DNA from 3 places in the Exiguobacterium sp. S22-S28 genome. Region 2 is predicted to be linked to each of the others. Evidence: riboswitches for the same ligand, from Rfam matches in the RefSeq annotation. Region 2 holds a riboswitch; each other region holds the start of a gene.

Region 1 (6,836 bases), on a different contig from region 2:
TTGGCTTCTTCAACCGTCGGGACGACGGGGCTAGCCTGATCAGGTTTCGACCGTCCGGTCGGATAACTCAGGAATCCCCCACCTCTAAGCAAGGCGTAGGTGGGGGTAGTTCAAAGTGTCACAAGAAGCGAGGGGAGAAATCATGGCACAATCCGTCAAACAGTTGCCAAAAGGAATCTGGGTTGGTATTACGATACTGCTGACTAGCCAAGCCGTGTTACTTTTTCGCGATGCTAAAAAAACAGGTCGTAATCCGTGGGTTTGGGGCGGAGCAGGACTGGTCCAGTTTCCGCTTCCGGCGATCGCATATTTCATCTTGAACCGTCGGAATCAGAAAAAATGAAGACAAATAAGTCCGGTCGCGCTGCAGGCGGCCGGACTTATTTGTTTTACGAAATATTTTCTTTGCGGACAGCAGCGGTTTTACGGCGCGGGAATCCGAAAAGGATCGCAAGGGATCCACACACGAACAATAAAAACGGATAAAACAGATACGGAATCAGCTCGGGAGAAGCCGTTTTCGTCAACTCCGCTGCAATCAGCAACTGGGCACCGTACGGGATGACTCCCTGGATGCCGCATGAGAAGATATCGAGAATACTGGCTGATTTCTTCCGATCAATATCATACGTATCGGCGATTTCGGCTGCGAGTGGACCGGCCACGAGAATCGAAATCGTATTATTCGCTGTTGCGAGATTTGTCGCACTGACGAGTGCTGCCATACTGAACTCAGCACCGCGGCGTTGTGAGATTCGTCGCGTTAAAGTTTCTTTCAGAAAAGCGATGCCACCGTTAAAGGTGATCAGGCTGACAAGACCACCCATCAGTAATGTCAAAATCGAAATTTCCGCCATGCCCATCAATCCTTCAGACATTGACAGCACGAAGCCGCTTAAACCAAAGCTGCCGTCGAGCATACCGATGATTCCTGTCAAGGCGGTTCCGCCGATCAAGACGAGAATGACATTGACACCGAACAGGGCCAAGACGATGACCGACAGATACGGGATCAATTTATAAAACTCGAAGGTCTTCGCGTCGACGACATCTCCTGTACCCGAGACAAATGCCAAGATGATGATCGTCAGGATGGCTGCCGGAAGAACAATCAAGAAGTTCGTTCTGAATTTATCACGCATGTTAGTTTTTTGCGTCCGGACCGCTGCGATCGTCGTATCAGAAATGAACGACAAGTTGTCCCCGAACATTGCGCCCCCAACGACGGCGGCAGCTGCGATGGCAACATTGACCCCAGTCGCTTCATGAATACCAAGCGCGATCGGGGCGAGTGCCGCAATCGTACCGGTTGAAGTTCCCATCGCCATCGAGATGAAGGCAGCGATGATGAACAATCCGCTCATCAAGAGGGAAGGCGGTAAAAATGTCAGCGAAGCGTTGACGGTTGCTTCGATGGCGCCGATCGCATCCGCTGTTCCAGAAAACGCACCGGCAAGTAAGAAAATAAAGACCATGATCATGATGTCCGGGTTTCCGGCACCCGTCGCAATCCGTTCAACGGTTTGATTGATACTGCCCTTGGTCGTCACGGCAGCAAAAATCAAGGCAATCAATGCGGCAATCAGAATCGGGAACTTATAAAAGTCGTCATAAAAGATGCCGGCACCGATAAAGAGAACCAAAAAGACCAGTAATGGTAGAAGGGCCCACTTGTTTGGTGTAATCGTCTCGTTCATAAAATCACTCCATTTCTGCATGTACAAAAAAAGACTCCTTCGCAAGAAAGAAGGAGGTCTTTACTGAAAAAGACGCTCTTCTTATCTCTCAAGCCGTAGCTTGCTGGATTTGGCACAGTACGATTCAATCGTCCGCTGCCGAAACATCATTGGGCCAGTCCCTCCGTCTCTCGCGATAAAAAGAAGTCATTTAATTGTCTGAAATACGTTTTCTACCGTAACGTATCTTTTAATGCATGTCAACACTACTTCACTGCAGTGCTTTTTTGAGTGTCGTGACATTTTCATTCATCAAGTCAAAATAAGAAGCGTCCTGTTGTTCTTTTGTGACCGATTCCAAGTTATGAATCGTGATCGCTTCGGCCCCGATTTCTTGTTGGATGACCCGTGCGACTTTTGGGGAAACCGTCTCTTCAAATGCAATATATTTCAAATCGTGCAGCTTGGCTTCTTTGACGAGGGCAGCCAGTTGTTTTTGCGAAGGCTCGTCAGACGGAGAGATGCCGGCGATCGGCAGTTGAGAAAAACCGTATCGTTCCGCTAAATACCCGTAAGCGGCATGTGTCACGAGCAGTTCTTTTTTGGATCCGTCAGCAACAGCTTGCTGCAAGTTTTGATCGAGCTCATCTGCCTGCGTATTAAATTCAGCGAGTTTCTTTTCGAACGTCGCTTTTTTGTCCGGCACTTCTTTTGCCAACGCCGTCGAAATCGATTGGGCCATCAATTTGGCATTGTTCGGATCAAGCCAGACGTGCGGATCGTACTTGCCGTGATCGTGTCCTTCTTCTGCGTGCTCGTCTTCTGTGTGCTCGTCTTCATGAGCATGCTCTTCGTCGTGTGCGTCTGACTCTCCGTGAACATGCACCGTAGCACTCGCTTCAAGCAAATCGATGCCTTTGCTTGTCTCGATGAACCGGACATCGTTCCCTTTGAGACTGGCTTTAATTTTTTCTGAATACGGCTCAAGTGTGGTTCCGGTCAAGAGGAACAGATCACCTTGTGCGATTTCTGTCAGTTGTTTTGAGGTCGGCTCATACGAATGGGGATCGGCACCCGGAGGAACGATCATCTTGACATCAACATCAGCGCCGCCGATTTCTTTGGCAATCGCCGCTGTGGCGAACGTCGATGTATAGACATTGAGTTTTTGGTCGGCCGCGTCTTGATTCGAACCTGAATCAGCTGATCCGCAGGCAGCGAGGAAAGTGGCGCTGGCGAAAGCGACCGTTAAAGCGGGAATTAACTTTTTCATATGTGTAAACCTCCAAGAAGTATTAAAACGTAATTATTCCGATTTGAACCTTTTCACTATAACGAATCCAAAACAAAGCGTCAAGCACAAGAGCGGGAAGAAGTTCGACTTCTAAAAAAATGGGGTAAAAGACTAATGAGATTAAAAATCGCGAGGATGCCCGGAGGTGATGAGGTGAGACGGGAAACAGCATGGTTGATGGGAGGGGCTGCCCTTTTGACGACGGCCGCTGCCGGTGCGAGTATTTGGAACAATTACGGTGCTCTTTTACGGTGGACGGAACCGGCGCTTCCGCTTGCGGAAACCCAACTGGCTCCACGGACCGTTTTGTATAAAACGATCGGCGAGAAGGAGCTCAAACTGGATCTGTATTATCCGGTCGGTGAAGGACCGTTTCCGGTGGCGATTTATGCACATGGTGGAGCATTTGTCAGAGGAGGGCGTGATGATCTCTTTTGTTTTGCCCCGATCGTCGACCGTTTGTTAGAGCTTGGCATCGCTGTTTGCAGTATCGATTACCGACTGTTTGAAGACGGCAGCTATTTTCCGGATAATTTGGAAGACGTACGCGACGCCCTCTGTTTTTTAAATCAGGAAGCAGATAATCTGCGGATTGCGCGGGGACGAATGGTCCTTTGGGGGGATTCGGCCGGTGCGGCGTTGATGTTGACGACCGCCCTTGCGCCGATGGAGTTCATCGGTGACCGAAAAGCGGAACAACTCCCGCTGATCAGCGGCGTCATCGCCTTGTATCCACCAACGAACTTCTTATTATTTAAGTTCATTCAAACTTGGATCGCCCACATCAAATTTTATGGGGGAGGACGGGAGGAATGGCGCGCACTCATGACACGTGTCTCACCTGCAACCCATTTGACCGCCGATTCACCACCGATTATGCTGTTGCACGGGAAAAAAGATCCGATTGTTCCCTTTACGCAAGCGCTGCACTTCATTGAAAAAGGAGCCGATGTCGGGGCGGATGTCCGGTTGTTTTCGTTTCCGAACGGAACCCATTCATTGGCCAGCTTTGCGCAGACGGAAAATCCGCTCAAAATTGAACGGTTGCTCGATCGGATTGAAGCCTTCAGCTGTCAAGTCCTTGTCTTGCCACCTCGTGAGCCTCTTCACTAAGTAAAGAAACATGATACAATCAGTCATATTTCTTTTTGAAGGAGACAATGAGATGACAGAAATTTGTTTAGTGCGCCATGGTCAGACTGATTGGAATTTAAACGAACGGATTCAGGGGCGGGAAGATATTCCGCTGAACGAAACAGGGCGGTGGCAAGCCGGCTTGAGTGCCACGTATCTCGCACAGGAGAAATGGGATGTCTTGATTTCCAGCCCGTTGTCCCGGGCGGTCGAAACGGCGGAAATCATCGGCCGTGCCGTAGGGCTTGAGGTGACGGAAACGGATGACCGGTTGGTCGAGCGCGAATTTGGTTTGGCATCGGGCAAGCCGATCGCCGGAATTTATGAAGCTGTCCAGGCGAATGATACGGACCGTGTCCCGGGTCTTGAGACGGAACAGGAAATTCAGGCACGAGTCTTCGCAGCTGTCGAAGAGTTGACACAAAAACATCGAGGAAAACGTCTGTTGATCGTCTGTCATTCGCATACGATCAAAGCCGCTTTATCCTCGATTGATGACACATTCAGTTACCGGACACCGCTTAAAAATGCATGTGCCAACTATATTCGTTTTTCCGACCGGTATGAAATCGACCAAATCAATGTCGCGGACCACATCCTGGACTGGACGAAACGTCCTTAACTGATTTTCGGATTTTCTTGTAAGTACTGTTTAAACGTTTCTTTGGCGATGCTTGTAATATGGGCACCGCGTTTGGAACGGCGGTCTTTATATTCCTGAATCAACGCTTCCCCTGTGAAATGGTCTTCGACGACTTCCCGTAAGATCGATTCGGATAAGTCATTTTTCATCATCACCATTTTTCCGGTGAACAAATAAGAGGTGCCTTCGTTTAACGGTGTACATTCGAGTGGTGTGACGATCATAGCAGCGGGATCGTTGTCCGGTCGGGAAATTGTGATTTCAATCAAGGCCCGTAAATTTTTTGCAAACAGTTCATCGATGATTGGTTGATCGTGCTTTAAGACGACGATTTCAGCCACCCACTGGGCTGTCTGATCGGTGCTGACAGTTAATCCGTCTTTGATCGTGACCGGAATCGTTGTATCCCGGCCGGATTCGTCCATCAAGATACGTAGTGTGCACAGTTTAAAGGTTTTCACGAAAACTCCTCCTTGCTTGAATGTACGCAGGTTTTCTTCAGTATAACGTGACGATACAGATGATGGGAAAGTTTTAACGAGGATTTTTAAGTGAACTATGTTTAAATGAAAGTAGAAATCAGAAACAGGAGGAACGTTCATTATGCCGCAAGCATTAATAGGAGTATTAGGAATCATTGGCATCATTTTACTTGCTCATAACGTCATTACGTATTGGCATGCTGAACCAACCGATCGTCCGACGCTTGCTTATCGTATAGCGCTCCTGATTGCCTGTTTGCTTCTCATCAGTGGAAGCGATCACTTAATCAGCATTTTTTATGCGGATTCATTGGCTGAGTTTGGCCAACGCATCACGTATATCGTCTTTATCGGAGGTGCGCTCGGTTTCGCGTGGTACTTTCGTCAACAAATGGAACAAGCGTCAATCCAAATGACGTCCACACCAAATGAAACAGCCTACTTCAGCTGAAGTAGGCTGTTTTTATACGCTTATTTTAAGCCGCTTGCAGTGCGGGTGTCGCGAATCATATCGAGTTTTAGTTTCCAGAGACGGTCACTGAACGTGATGGCGTACACTTCCGGCAGCCGCAGGCGCTTGTACTCTTCCCACAGACGACCGATTTGTTGTTCGTGGAAGTGACGACTCTCTTCAATCGTCGGTACCGTATAAACCAGTTCACCGTCTTTGAAGATAGGTCTGAGTAATCGTTCGACGTGGAAGTTCTCAATCCGGTTTCGGAAAGAAGGGTCCCGGACGTCGATTAAGTCAATCGACTCCAATGCAGTCGGATCTTCATCGAGCAACGTCACATAGTCACCTTTGAACTTGTTCGTGACACGATCGACGATCCGGTACACTTCCTTAATGTGCGGTGTCGTCGTTTTGGCTTTAGAAGAAGAAACCTTGATAACAGGAATGAGTTCACCATTGGATTCACGCGCGACCAGTTTGTAGACCATACCGAGCGCCGGTTGTTCGTACGCTGTGATACCACGTGTTCCGACGAGGAACGTATTCGCTTGCGCACCTTGAATGCGTAAGTCTTGAATGACGTATTCGTCGAGATCCCCGGACAAGACGATGTCGACATACGGGAAACCGGCTTCGTCGAGCATTGTCCGCGCCCGTTTTGATAAGTACGATAAATCGCCGGAATCAATCCGGATACCACGCAACTTATGCCCGTTTTCTTCGAGTTCCTTCGCGACGATGATGGCGTTCGGCAGACCGCTTTTCAGCGTGTCATACGTATCGACGAGTAACGTCGCCTGATCCGGATAATAAGCGGCAAATGTCCGGAAAGCCGTTAATTCGTCATCGTGGAACTGGATGTCAGCATGCTCCATCGTTCCGCCGCTTGGAATTCCGAAATCCCGTCCGGCAGAGGCGAGGCTCGTGACATCGAAACCGGCTAAGTAAGAAGCGCGGGTTCCGAAGTAGGCGGCATCGATTCCTTGCGCCCGGCGTGCTCCAGCTTCTAAGAACTTCGCACCCGGCGCCGACTGGCGGATTCGGGCATACTTTGTTGCGATGAGTGATTCGTGGTTCGCAATGTTGAGGATGGCGGTTTGCAACAGCTTCGCTTCAAAAATCCGCGCCTCGATGCGGATCAACGGTTCGTTCG
Region 2 (6,836 bases):
ACACTTGTTTGACGCCGCCCAGTTGTTTCGAGTTATGCCAATCAAACAAAGGAGAAATAAATGTCAGACTCCCTACCGGTAATTCATATTCTTGCAATAACCGGTTGACGACGAGTGCTCCCATGCTGCAGGCGATGATGTGGATCGGCAGTTTTCGTTTACCGGCTTCTCGTAAGGCTTCTTTTAATAATTGCTGGTGTTCTTCAAACGATACACGACGCGGCGCATCGACTATAAGTACTTCATATTCCCGTTCCAAGACGCGAATCAATGCTTCGCTCGGCCGGGCACGTAATTGGAGTGGATATACAAGGACAATCACTCCGGTTGGTTGTTCTACCACAAGCTCACCTCTTCATCAGATATCCATTTAGTATGCAACAAATCCGACTTCGGCAAAACCGCCTCAAGTCGGATTTCTTTTCCCTTATTCGTATATACGTTGCAACCGCGTCACAGGTTCCACCTGTCCAAACACTTCTTCCGTCGTCTCGCTGATTTCCTTAAATCCATACGCGGTCAAAAAGTGACGGGCTTTATAATTACGGGATTCGACGTACACTTCGATTGGAGAAGCACCTTGGCGCTCGAGTTCCCGAATCAGTCGCCGCCCGATTCCGTTCTGTTGGTATTTCGGCAGGACATACAAGCGGACGATTTCCCACGTTCCTTCCACATCGATTGCATGAATAAATCCCACGATTTCCCCTTCAATCAGTCCTACGTTAAAGTATTCTCCACGGGCTTCTTCAGCCGTTCGAATCGCCCGAACCACTTCTTCCTGTGGATACGCTTCTTGGACGAAATGGGCTTTCGAGCGCTCTGAATAGATCTCCTCGTACGTATCCATCCAAGATGTGAGCGCTATATCATGAATACGTGCTGCATCAGCAGGAACTGCTTCGCGTATCTCCATACCGAAATCCCCCTTTTCCTTTTACAGACTCATGTTCTTTTACCCTTTTCTAGAAATTTCAGTCGTATCCCTGCAAAGTTCCGGAGAAACAAAAAAAGTTCAGAAACTTCCTTCAAAAAGGAGTTCCTGAACTTTGGATTATGCGAAACGTTTTGCCTGCTCTTCAAGTGCAGCGGCTTTATCTGTTTGCTCCCATGGCAATTCGATGTCTGTACGACCGAAGTGACCATATGCTGCTGTCTGACGGTAAATCGGACGGCGGAGATCAAGCATCTTGATGATGCCTGCTGGACGAAGATCAAAGTTTTCTGCGATCAATTCGACGAGTTGTGCTTCTGGAAGCTTACCTGTTCCGAACGTATCGACAGCGATTGAAACCGGGTGCGCAACACCGATTGCGTAAGCAAGTTGAACTTCTGCTTTTTCCGCAAGACCAGATGCGACGAGGTTTTTCGCGACGTAACGTGCTGCATAGGCAGCAGAACGGTCGACTTTGGTTGGATCTTTACCAGAGAATGCACCACCGCCGTGGCGTGCGTAACCGCCGTACGTATCAACGATGATTTTACGACCTGTTAATCCAGCATCACCTTGTGGTCCGCCGATGACGAAACGACCAGTCGGGTTGATGAAGAATTTTGTTTCAGCGTCAATGTATTCCGTCGGGATGACCGGAGCGATGACGTGTTCTTTCAGATCCGCTTGAATTTGCTCAAGCGTTACTTCTTCTGCATGTTGTGTCGAGATGACGATTGTATCGACGCGAACAGGCTCGTTGTTCTCGTTGTATTCAACCGTAACTTGCGTTTTACCATCCGGACGGAGGTAATCGAGTTGTCCTGTCTTGCGGACTTCTGCAAGACGACGTGCCAGTTTGTGTGAAAGTGAAATCGGAAGTGGCATCAGTTCAGGTGTTTCTTTCGTTGCGTAACCGAACATCAGACCTTGGTCTCCTGCTCCGATTGCATCGATTTCTTCATCTGACATGTTTCCTTCGCGTGCTTCAAGCGCCTGGTCGACACCAAGAGCGATGTCTGCTGACTGCTCATCGATTGAAGTCAATACAGCACATGTGTCTGCATCGAAACCGTATTTAGCGCGTGTATAGCCGATTTCGCGAATGGTCTCACGAACGACTTTCGGGATATCCACGTAAGTCGATGTCGTAATTTCTCCTGCGACTAAAACAAGTCCTGTCGTGACAGAAGTTTCTGCCGCAACACGTGCGTTTGGATCCGCTGCAAGAATCGCATCCAAAATTGAATCCGAAATCTGGTCACAGATTTTATCCGGGTGACCTTCAGTTACTGATTCCGACGTAAATAGTCGGCGATTAAGGTTTGTCATGTTTGACCCTCCCAAAAAAGAATTTGACGGTGTACTCATTTCCCCTAGTTGAGTGGGACGGTAAAATGAAAAAAACCTTTCCATGTCCAAAAATGGTCAGGGAAAGGTTGTGCGTTCTTCCTTTACCCTCTTATCGTTCGAAGTGTTTACTTCGCTTCAGGAGAGCACCTTTTCCTACATTAATGATGAAATTAATATAAGACGGTTGCCGGGTTTCTTCGGGCCTTGTTCCCTCCACCTGCTCAGAATAAGAGTATCCGTTACGAATTACATGATATAAACTTGTGCCCACTCTGTCAAGCAACGTTTTAATTTCTAGTCGAAAAATTTCGAAAGAGATGTTAAACTGTTAATGCTGAAAGCGTTTCCAGATAAATAGAAATCAGCGCATGAAAATGATTGCCCTATCTTTAGTATGTCATATATAATGAATGTGTCATACTATTGATGGAGCCAAAACCAACGTAGGGGAAAGGTGGGGTCAGGATGCCGATGACGGTCCTGAATATCGAAGAACTACTCAAGAAGGAGCATGTGTTCAAGCAACTATCCGTTGCCGAACTAGTCGAACATGCGATTCGCAACAACGAAGGAGTTCTTGCAGAAAATGGTGCTTTGTCTGTAGAAACGGGGAAATTTACAGGTCGTTCACCGAAAGACAAGTTCATCGTCCGCGATGACTCATGTGAGATGCACATCGATTGGGGTCACGTCAATCAACCGATGGAATCGGATAAATTCGAACAGCTGTTACAGAAAGTTCTTCGTTACATGAACGAAGCGGATCAACTCTACTATACAGAAGCTGCTGCTGGTGCCGATACACATTTCACCCTTCCAGTGCGCGTTGTGACCGAATATGCTTGGCATAATTTGTTTGCGAAGCAGTTGTTTTTACGTGAATATCCTAAGGTAGCGGCCTTTGAACCATTTACGGTCGTCTACGCACCACATTTTAAAGCCGATCCTACGGTCGATGGAACCAACTCAGAAACATTCATCGCGATGTCATTTGAACACCGGATCGTTTTGATTGGTGGGACGGAGTATGCTGGGGAAATTAAAAAATCAATTTTCTCCGTCATGAACTACCTGTTGCCGCAACAAGAAGTATTATCGATGCACTGCTCCGCAAACGTTGGACACGACGGTGATGTTGCCTTATTCTTTGGTCTATCAGGGACTGGTAAGACCACCCTGTCAGCTGACGACAGCCGTCAATTGATCGGTGACGATGAGCACGGCTGGTCTCATGACGGTGTCTTCAATATCGAAGGCGGCTGCTATGCGAAGACGGTGAACTTGTCGCGCGAAAAAGAACCACAAATCTTTGACGCGATCCGCTTCGGAACCGTTCTTGAGAACGTTGTCCTCGATGACACCCGGACTCCGGACTATGATGATACGTCGCTGACTGAAAATACGCGTGCGGCTTATCCGATCACAGCCATCGATAACATTGCCATCCCGTCACGTGCCGGTCATCCGAAAACGATCGTTTTCTTGACGGCTGATGCGTACGGTGTGTTACCTCCCATCAGTAAATTAACAAAAGAGCAAGCCATGTATCACTTCCTGTCCGGCTACACGTCGAAACTGGCTGGGACAGAACGCGGTGTCACGGAACCGGAAGCGACGTTCTCGACCTGCTTCGGCTCACCGTTCCTACCGTTGATCCCTGAAAAATATGCGACGATGCTCGGTGAGTTGATTGATCGCCACGGCGTGACGGTTTATCTCGTCAACACGGGTTGGACCGGCGGCGCTTACGGAACAGGCAGCCGGATGAAGCTGGCGTATACACGGACGATGGTCAATGCCGCTGTCAACGGTCTGCTTACGGACATTCCGACAGAGGAGCATCCGATTTTCGGACTTCATATGCCAATCGAAGTACCCGGTGTTCCGACCGATTTACTCAATCCGGTCAAAGTGTGGGCAGATTCAGCTGCTTATACAGAGCAAGCAACAGCTCTCGCACATAAATTTAAGCAGAACTTCACCCGCTTCGTCAGTGCGACGGATGCGATCAAATCAGCTGGTCCTCGCGTTTAACAAGGAGTGGTGATCACAAAAAGGTTGAGCTCCTTAGCGGAAGCTCAACCTTTTTGTTTACTCAGACAATCGAATCCGTTTCTTCTTGTAAATGGCCTTCTTTTTGACCCAGCCATTCTTGACTTTCTTTTAACAGTTCGTATGCACGTTTTTTCGAAATCCCAAAACGTTGGCTGAGCATCTCAAACTGTGCAAATTCGCCTCGATCTGCACTGATTGCAAGTAACAAACAGTCCCGAAACGGATGATCCTCCCCCTGTAGTACATGTTTCAATGCAGGTTCAATCGGCAATTGATCGATGATTTCGCTAATATCGACGGACAATAATGCATCGATGTGCGATAGTAAACCGATCATATAAGCACTTTCCGCCTTCAGTGTCTTCGTTTCCGTTGCAAATAATTCACATAACTTTGCACAATGTAAAGAAGAACGTAATAGTTCACCTGACCACCGGTACGGACTGGCGAGTTTCATTTCACGCAAGACGATCAACGAAATCCAACTTTTTAATTGTGAGAAGCCTAATAAGGAAATTGCTTGCCGGACGGAACTGACGGTGTTCCGAAGACCGATCCCAGGGGAATTGATCAATTGCAACACTTGAACACTGATATAAGGATTTCCTTCAATCTCATCGATCACTTCATCGTAGTATTCATCTGTCTCCAACCACTTCAACATCTTCAGCAAAACGGGTAACTGAGGGGGTACAGCCTTCCCTTTCATCAGCATCGGCTTGGCGTAAAAATATCCTTGGAACCAGTCATATCCCATTTCCAAGCTGCGTATATGATCTTCGTGGGTTTCCACCCGTTCGGCCAGAAAACGCATATGCGGATAATTTCGTTTTAAGATATGTAAAATCGCACTTTGTTCACGAGGATTGATTGCTTCAATATCGATTTTTATCAAATCAATTAAATCAAACAACTCCGCCCCGTGATGGCGCAATAGATCGGTCACAAAATCATCGAGGGCCAACATGAATCCTGCTTCTTTCCACTTTTTTAGTGTTAACAGCATATTTTCATCGATGTGAACGGTTTCCAACACTTCAATAACGAAGCGGGTCGGGTCTAAGTGATCAATCAGCTCAGATTGCAACAGTTCTCCCGTAAAATTAATAAACAGTCGTTTCCCTTCCGCAACACGATCTACTCCGAGATGAATCAATGTATTGGTCAATACATCCATCGTCGCCAGTTCTCCATCAAAAACTGCTGGAGCTTCAACGGAACGATAGAGTAATTCGAAAGCATCGATCGAACCTAACCGGTCAACAATCGGTTGGCGTGCAAGTAAGATTTCCATCTCATGTTCCCCTTTAAAATCCATTAATTAGGATTATTTTATATGTTCTAGTATACCAAACATCCTTTTCTCTAAAAAAACAGTTTTTCAAATAATATCAATGTTCCACTAAATCAAAAAAAATCACTTCAACATCCTACATTGAAGTGACCTTTCGAATCCTGTTACGTCATCATCCATTTCATCACGTCATCCGTCACTTCCATCTTTTGATGCACCGGAAATTGATGGGCATATTGATAGATTTTCAAGTGGGTCTGTCTCGGATAACGGGCGGCATAATTCGTGGCATGACGCAATTTGACATTTTGATCATACAACCCGTGAATCAGTAACACCTCTCCCTGTGGTCTATAGTACAAGGGAGATCGAACATGATAGGCTTTTTGCTGTTGGTCCGGTGTACCGCCTGTAAAACGTCGAAGCATCTTTTGCATCGTTCGTTGTTCCTCATACGTCCAGACCAGATTCGTTACCCCCGCCCAAGAAACCGTCCGTTTGACAGGGCGATGATGGGCAAGCAATAACGCCATCTGACCGCCGCGTGAGAAGCCGAAGACCGACGTCCGCTCCACACGCTGATCCAACCAGTCAAATGCACTGATGGCGTCCAAAATATCCTGATTTCCAAAGTCCTCTTTACCGGTTCCGCCTAAGTTTCCACGATAAAAGGGCGCCATGACTAAATAACCCGCTTGCGCAAACTGCATCAGACGTGTCGGTCGGACCATCCCGATGTGACGTGTCCCACCACGTAAATACAAAAGACCTTGTCCATTCGCTTGAACGGGAAAAATGACATAGGCACCCACCCGTTCACCGTCAGATGTCTCATAAAACATCCGAAACGATCGAAACGGACCTTGTCTCGGCAGTTCAAACCAATCGGCGTTCGGCGAGTACACGAAGAGTCTCCGGAAGGACACGGTCCTTCATCATGAAGCTGTATTGGCGGTTCGTATCGAGACGAGGTGGGATATCGTCCAATAAGTATGCCCCGTCCGTCTCATCGACAGCCAGGTGAGGGACAAGTGATTTTATCTCGGCGAAGTAGATGTTCTTGATGATTGTATCCCCTCGTCCTTCGACACGATATTGTCCGATGTACTGAAGGCGTTCAATCTGTCCACCCGTTTCTTCCATCACTTCTCGGTATGCTGCTTCTTCAGCCGTTTCACCGGGTTCGACTTTTCCCCCGGGAAA
Region 3 (6,836 bases), on a different contig from region 2:
GCCAGTTTGTGATCATCTTGGAATGTCTCTGTGATGCCTTTTAACGTCTGGTCTTTTTTCTTCGTCACCGTATCAAACGTCACGACCTTAATCCCTTTGTCGATTGCCGGCTTGATCATGTCATAGGCATAATCTTCTTTTCCGTGCGAGATGATCAGTCCGTCATAATCCTGCTGAACGGCTTGTGCCACCAGTTCCTTGAACTTGACGTCATTGCCTTCGGAGATGAACGTGTTGACCTTAAAACCAAGCGCTTCCCCTTCTGACCGGGCACCGTCCAAAAATTGTTTCGTATGATCATCGGATGCGAGGTTGCGGATGACGGCAATCTTAATGTCTCCTTGGACACTTTCCGGGACACCGCTGATTTTTTTCGTCGGTGTCGCTTCGCTATTGGCGCAAGCAGCCAGCAAGACCGCCGGTGCAAGTACAGCAAATGCTAATTTTTTCATCTGGATCTCCCCTGTCTGTTTAAATGGTCTGTTGTCCTACCGTCTGTTCGATTGTTTCCACGCTCGGTCGTTCGATGACGCCCAGTTCCGTGATGATAGCGGTGATAAGTTCGTGCGGTGTCACGTCAAATGCCGGATTAAAGACCGGTACACCCGCAGGCGCCGTCACCTGTCCGGCAAACTGCGTCACTTCCGTCGCTGACCGTTCTTCGATCTCAATCTCGTCGCCTGATAAACTCGTTAAGTCAAACGTCGACAGCGGTGCGGCGACGTAAAATGGAATTCCGAAGGCACGTGCGAGTAACGCCAGCTGGAACGTCCCGATTTTATTGGCCGTATCGCCGTTTCGGGTAATCCGGTCCGCTCCGACGATGATGGCAGTGATCTGCTTTTCCTTGATCGTATGCGCGACCATATTGTCCGTGATCAAGGTGACGTCAATCCCTGCCCGTTGCAACTCCCATGTCGTCAAACGTGCCCCCTGCAACAAAGGCCGTGTTTCCGACGCATAGACGGATAACGGAATGCCTTGCTCCTTCGCGAGATAAAACGGGGCCAGTGCCGTTCCGTAAGCCGCTGTCGCAATCGATCCGGCATTACAAATCGTCAACACCCGGTCATTTGCCTGAAACAACTCCATGGCATGCACACCGATTTGCCGTGACGTCTTGGCATCCGCTTCGTAAAGCGCCACCGCTTTTTGTTCCAGACGTTTCGGCAGTTCTGCAAGCGTCTTTGCCGAAACGATGAGCTGATTCAGTTCGTCGAGCACGTTCCGCAAATTGACGGCGGTCGGCCGGGTGGCCAGTAATTGTGCCGACACCGTCAACAGTTCCTGTTTCACTTCGTCAAGCGATCCTGTCGTCCGAAACGCTTCCTGCACGAGGACGAAACCACCGAATAAACTGATCGCCGGCGCCCCCCGGACACGTAGTTGTTTGATCGCTTCAATCGCCTGCGCCAAATCGTGAATGACTTCATACCGTTCTTCTTCCGGGAGACGGGTTTGGTCCAAGATCGTCACCGTCCCGTTTTCATAGATGATGCTCTGAACGAATTGACTCATCGGCTGAGTTCCTCCGTTACGTCAAAGTTCCGCAGATCCGTAAACGTCTTGCATTCCGTCCGGCGTTTGATCAACGCAGCACCGAGGCGTAACGCATGACGTTTTCGTTCGAGACGAACGGTCAGATCGGTAATCTGTTCCAAGTCCGCGACCGGTGCCAGTCCGATCGTCCGGCGAATCAACTCGCATCCGGCAAATCCAAGCGCGTCTTGTAAAATCGTACTGAGAACATCCTCGACGAGACCGTCCGCTGAACGGAACGGCTCCACCGCTTCCCGCTCCCACAACGCCTTGAACGTCGACGCAAACGTCAGCCAAAACGTATCGATGTCCTTGATCCGTTCGTCGCGCAACCGGTCATAGTCCGGATAAGCGGCAAAAAACAGATGGGCGATGAACTGACCGACATCAAACCCAAACGGTCCGTAAAACGCGAACTCGGGATCGATGACTTTGGTTTCTTCCGCCGAGGCGAAGATGCTGCCTGTATGTAAGTCGCCGTGCAGCAAGGCGTCACCTTTCGTGATGAACAGTGCTTCGAGCTTCGCGACTTCCCGTCTCAGCTCCGCGTCGTTCCAGACCCGGTCGACTTCCGCTTCCAGTCCCGCTTCAATCGCATTTGTTTCCGCGTCATAAAACGGGTCCGTGAAAATCAGTTTCTCCGTGATGTCGCACAGATCCGGATTGTAGTACTGACGGGCGATCTGTTTTTTCGCGACCGGTCCGAGGGCAAAATCCGACGTATAAAACAGTGTCCGGGCCAAATACGAACCGATGTGCTCCGCGAGCAACGGATACTTTTCTCCCTCAAGCAATCCAGCCCGGACGATTGTCAGATGAGACAAGTCTTCCATCACCGTGAAGGCTTCTTCTTTGCTCGCATGGTACACACGCGGGACAAACGGAATCGCAACTTTCGCAAATTCTTTTAACGCTGACTGTTCGATCCATGCCCGTTCGAGCGACAGCGGCCAGCTTTCACCGACGACCTTCGCATACGGTAACGCTTGTTTTAAAATCAGCTGCTGGTTCCCCGCATGAATCCGAAAAACAAGGTTTAAATTGCCGTCGCCGATTTCTTCTGCTGTCACCGGTTCATTACCGATCAGACCGAGTGTCCGGACCCGTTCGATGGCGTCCTGTACTGTAAATGCTTGATATCCCATTCTAGTTTCCCCCTTGATGATCACACGAAAAAACGCCCCTTTTCGTCAAAGAAAAGAGGCGCAGTAGAATACTCCGTCCTCTTATCTCTCAGACGAATGTCTGTTGGATGTAGCACCGTGCCGGATGGTCGGTTGCTGCGGCGTCTTCGGGCCAATTCCCTCTGCCAACTCACGATAAGAGTCATATGTAGTTGTCGTGTGGTTTGATGTTGATTTGAATACTACGTGCGCCGACCACCCTCTGTCAATTCCAATTTTTAGTGAAATGGATGCAAAAATGCTACCGTCTATAGAAGAAGTATTTTCAAAAAAATAAATTTTCAAAATATAGTTTGACAAGTAACCATTCTCGTGTAAAAATTGCAATTAGATTTCACAATTTCATCCAATTCTTATCAAGAGCAGACGGAGGGACAAGCCCTACGATGTCGCAGCAACCGACCACTTGGCACGGTGCTAATTCTTGCAGCTAATACGCTGACAGATAAGAGTCCACGCGCAATTTTTCATGGTCTCTTGTCATTGACGAGGGACCATTTTTGTATTTTTTAACAAGGGAGAGACGACGATCATGGCGTACATTACCGCAACTTACCAACTCGGCGTGACCGATCAGTTACCAAAACGGGCAGAGCAAATCGCCCTCGGTCTGACGGTCGGCTCATGGACCGATTTGAATCATTTGGAACAACAACAGCTTGAATCCTTTAAAGGACAAGTCGTCCATACGGAAGAACACGACGGAAAAGGGTATGTCACGATCCGTTATCCGGAACACAACGTCTCACGGGACTTTTCGGCGATTTTGACGACCGTCTTCGGTAAGCTGTCGCTCGACGGTCAAATCAAACTGACGGATCTCCAACTTCCCGCTACGTTCACACCGGATTTTCCCGGTGCTAAATTCGGCATCGAGGGCGTCCGCCAATTGATCCAAGTCCATGACCGTCCTCTGTTGATGAGCATCTTTAAAGGTGTCATCGGACGGGACCTCGTTTTTTTACGGGAACAACTCGAAGCCCAGCTTGCCGGCGGGATTGATCTCGTCAAGGATGACGAGATTTTATACGACAATCCGCTGACACCGTCCATCGACCGGGCGCGCATCGGACGGGAAGTCCTCGATGCGCATTATGAACGGACCGGTAAACGGGCCCTTTATGCGATTACGTTGAGTGGGCCGGTCTTCCGCTTGAAAGAACAGGCGAAACAACTGGTCGAAGCCGGAGCGACAGCCCTCCTGCTCAACACGTTTACATACGGACTCGACGTCTTGCGGGAACTGGCAGCCGATCCGGAAATCCCGGTCCCGATCTTTAATCACCCGGCGTTGAGCGGTGCCTTAATCGCCAGTCCCGAGTACGGAATTGCCGCCCCGGTCCTGCTCGGAACGTTGCCGCGGATTGCCGGTGCCGATTTGACGTTGTTCCCGTCGCCGTACGGGAATGTCGCCCTCGCCAAAGACTTGGCTCGCGGGATTGCCGTCGAAGCGACCCGAATCGGTGAGACCAAAACGATTCTCCCGGTCCCGTCCGCCGGAATCCACCCGGGTCTCGTCGCCCAGCTTGTTCGTGATTTCGGCGTCGATTCCGTCATCAATGCCGGTGGCGGTGTCCACGGTCATCCGCAAGGCGCTGCGGCCGGAGTCACCGCTTTCCGCCAGGCACTCGACGCAGCACTGGCCGGTGAATCACTGACAAGTGCCGCCCACCGGCACGAGGAATTACGTGTCGCCCTCGATGCTTGGGGGATTACGAAATGACGATCCGGATTTTATGTGACTTTGACGGCACGGTAACGGAGCACGATAATATCATCGCCTTGATGCAGGAGTTCGCTCCGCCGGAAAAATTTGAACCGTTAAAACGAGGTGTGCTCGACCGGTCGCTCTCGATCCAGTCCGGCGTCGGACAGATGTTTCAGCTGCTTCCGTCCAGTCAAAAACAAGACTACATTGATTTCTTGACGAAACGGGCGGTCATCCGTCCCGGCTTCGACACCTTACTCGCCTTTGCCAAATCAAACGAGATTGACTTTTCCATCGTCAGCGGCGGGATCGACTTTTTTGTCCAGCCGATTCTTGCGGATGTACTGACGGACGAAGCGATTTATTGCAACGGCAGTGACTTCAGCCAGGAGACGGTTCGAATCGAATGGCCGCATGCCTGCGACGCAGCCTGTACAAATCAATGCGGCTGTTGCAAAACCTCGATCGCCCGGAAGCTGAAGCAGGACGGTGATACGATCATCGCGATCGGCGACTCTGTGACGGATTTTGAACTGGCCAAGCAGGCGGATCACGTTTATGCACGGGATTATCTGATCACACTGTGTGAACAGCACGGCATCCCGTATACACCGTTTGAAAACTTTCATGACATCTTGAATCATCTCCAGACAAAGGTGGTGTACACATGACCTTCTTAAAACGATACGAAGAATTACGTGCCGTCAAACAGGAACTTGCAGCACGCGACTGGTTCCCCGGCACAAGCGGCAATCTCGCCATCCGGACAGCCGATCAACCGACTGAATTTCTCGTGACGGCAAGCGGGAAGGATAAACGGCAGGATACACCGGACGACTTCGTCCATGTCGACGCGTTTGGTCAACTGATCGGCGAACAGACGGGCCGTCCCTCTGCCGAAACGTTGCTCCACGTCGAGGTCTTCAACCGAACGACTGCCGGCTGTTCCCTTCACGTCCATACGGTCGACAACAATGTCATTTCGGAACTGTACGGCGATCAAGGTGAGATTCGGTTTGCCGGTCAGGAAATCATCAAGGCACTTGGCCGTTGGGAAGAAGATGCGGAAGTCCGTGTGCCGATCATCCCGAACCATGCCGACATTCCGACACTTGCCGCTGCCTTTGCAGCGCATGTACATGCCGAGAGCGGCGCTGTCCTGATTCGCAATCACGGTATTACCGTCTGGGCACCGACTGCCTTTGAAGCCAAAAAACAGTTGGAAGCATTCGAGTTTTTGTTCAGTTACACCTTAAAACTACAAACGTGCCGACAGGCGATTCATTAAAAGGAGGAATTTACAATGGCAACAGTACTTTTCCAACAGACAAACGAACGGTATACGGATCAAAACGAGGTGTCTTCATTCCTTGCCTCACGCGGTGTACTCTACGAACAATGGGACGTCTCGAAACTGCCGGCGGAGCTGGTTGAAAACTATACATTAACGGATCAAGACAAACAAACGATTCTCGATACGTTCCAAGCTGAAATCACGGATGTCTCAGAACGCCGCGGTTATCAGACGGCAGATATCATTTCGTTGTCGGATGCGACACCAAACTTGGACGAGTTGCTCGTCAACTTCCAGAAGGAACATCACCATACGGATGATGAAGTCCGTTTCATCGTCAGCGGTCATGGCGTCTTCGCGATCCAGGATGACGAAGTCGGTTATTATAACATCGAGCTGAATCCGGGCGATTTGATTTCCGTCCCGGTCAACACCCGCCACTACTTCACGCTCCAGGACGACCGTCAAGTCGTTGCCGTACGGATTTTCGTGACGACGGATGGTTGGGTGCCGATTTATGAAAAAGACGCACTCGAGACGACCAACTAAAAAGGATTTTTCAGGACAGACTGCTCCGCGGCTTCAAGCCCGGCAGTCTGTTTTTTTGCAATTCCTATCCTACAAACATGCCGCTTGTTTTCGTTTCCTCCTATATAATGAAGAAAAGACTCTCGAACAGGAGGACACGTTCATGATGATTCGACCCGTCCAGGAAGCTGACTTACCGCATATCCTCGCCATCTATAACGAAGGAATCGAAGACCGGATTGCGACGCTTGAAACGGATACCAAGGACCTGTCCTTCATGAAAGACTGGTATCAGGAACGGACGACACGTTACGCCGGCTTCGTCGCGTATGAAGGGACGACGATTCTTGGCTTCATCTCGCTTGATCCCTACAATCCGCGTCCGGTCTATCAATCCGTCGGTGAACTGTCTGTCTACATCACAAGAACCCACCGCGGTCAAGGCATCGGACGACAGCTCTTACGGATCATCGAGGAACACGCGATCACGCAGGGGTTCCATAAATTGATCCTGTTTACCTTTCCGTTTAATAAGTTGGGCCAAAAACTCTATATCCGGTCCGGATTCCGGATTGTCGGGACG

What was found. Region 2 has a riboswitch for S-adenosylmethionine ahead of metK (methionine adenosyltransferase). Riboswitches for the same ligand answer to the same signal wherever they lie in the genome.
Region 1: linked by a shared signal. The riboswitch ahead of ACHA8N_RS14565 (Na+/H+ antiporter NhaC family protein) and the one ahead of metK (methionine adenosyltransferase) in region 2 are both predicted to bind S-adenosylmethionine.
Region 3: linked by a shared signal. The riboswitch ahead of mtnK (S-methyl-5-thioribose kinase) and the one ahead of metK (methionine adenosyltransferase) in region 2 are both predicted to bind S-adenosylmethionine.

The regions. Positions count from the first base shown of each region.
Region 1 is NZ_JBHFFC010000031.1:10,621-17,456, reverse strand. It holds gene tnpB (IS200/IS605 family element RNA-guided endonuclease TnpB) at 1-39, shown strand, start outside; gene ACHA8N_RS14570 (hypothetical protein) at 143-343, shown strand; gene ACHA8N_RS14565 (Na+/H+ antiporter NhaC family protein) at 390-1,697, opposite strand; SAM riboswitch class I at 1,776-1,879, opposite strand; gene ACHA8N_RS14560 (metal ABC transporter solute-binding protein, Zn/Mn family) at 1,948-2,949, opposite strand; gene ACHA8N_RS14555 (alpha/beta hydrolase) at 3,124-4,083, shown strand; gene ACHA8N_RS14550 (histidine phosphatase family protein) at 4,136-4,726, shown strand; gene ACHA8N_RS14545 (YwpF family protein) at 4,723-5,208, opposite strand; gene ACHA8N_RS14540 (hypothetical protein) at 5,351-5,680, shown strand; gene ACHA8N_RS14535 (nicotinate phosphoribosyltransferase) at 5,701-6,836, opposite strand, start outside.
Region 2 is NZ_JBHFFC010000030.1:399-7,234, forward strand. It holds gene ACHA8N_RS12900 (alpha/beta hydrolase) at 1-343, opposite strand, end outside; gene ACHA8N_RS12905 (GNAT family N-acetyltransferase) at 428-916, opposite strand; gene metK (methionine adenosyltransferase) at 1,055-2,263, opposite strand; SAM riboswitch class I at 2,391-2,517, opposite strand; gene pckA (phosphoenolpyruvate carboxykinase (ATP)) at 2,750-4,318, shown strand; gene ACHA8N_RS12920 (EAL and HDOD domain-containing protein) at 4,380-5,633, opposite strand; gene ACHA8N_RS12925 (alpha/beta hydrolase family protein) at 5,798-6,538, opposite strand; gene ytkD (RNA deprotection pyrophosphohydrolase) at 6,510-6,836, opposite strand, start outside.
Region 3 is NZ_JBHFFC010000014.1:13,247-20,082, forward strand. It holds gene ACHA8N_RS03320 (sugar ABC transporter substrate-binding protein) at 1-452, opposite strand, end outside; gene mtnA (S-methyl-5-thioribose-1-phosphate isomerase) at 472-1,518, opposite strand; gene mtnK (S-methyl-5-thioribose kinase) at 1,515-2,684, opposite strand; SAM riboswitch class I at 2,763-2,865, opposite strand; SAM riboswitch class I at 3,074-3,175, shown strand; gene ACHA8N_RS03335 (2,3-diketo-5-methylthiopentyl-1-phosphate enolase) at 3,256-4,446, shown strand; gene ACHA8N_RS03340 (2-hydroxy-3-keto-5-methylthiopentenyl-1-phosphate phosphatase) at 4,443-5,102, shown strand; gene ACHA8N_RS03345 (methylthioribulose 1-phosphate dehydratase) at 5,099-5,719, shown strand; gene ACHA8N_RS03350 (1,2-dihydroxy-3-keto-5-methylthiopentene dioxygenase) at 5,735-6,274, shown strand; gene ACHA8N_RS03355 (arsinothricin resistance N-acetyltransferase ArsN1 family A) at 6,417-6,836, shown strand, end outside.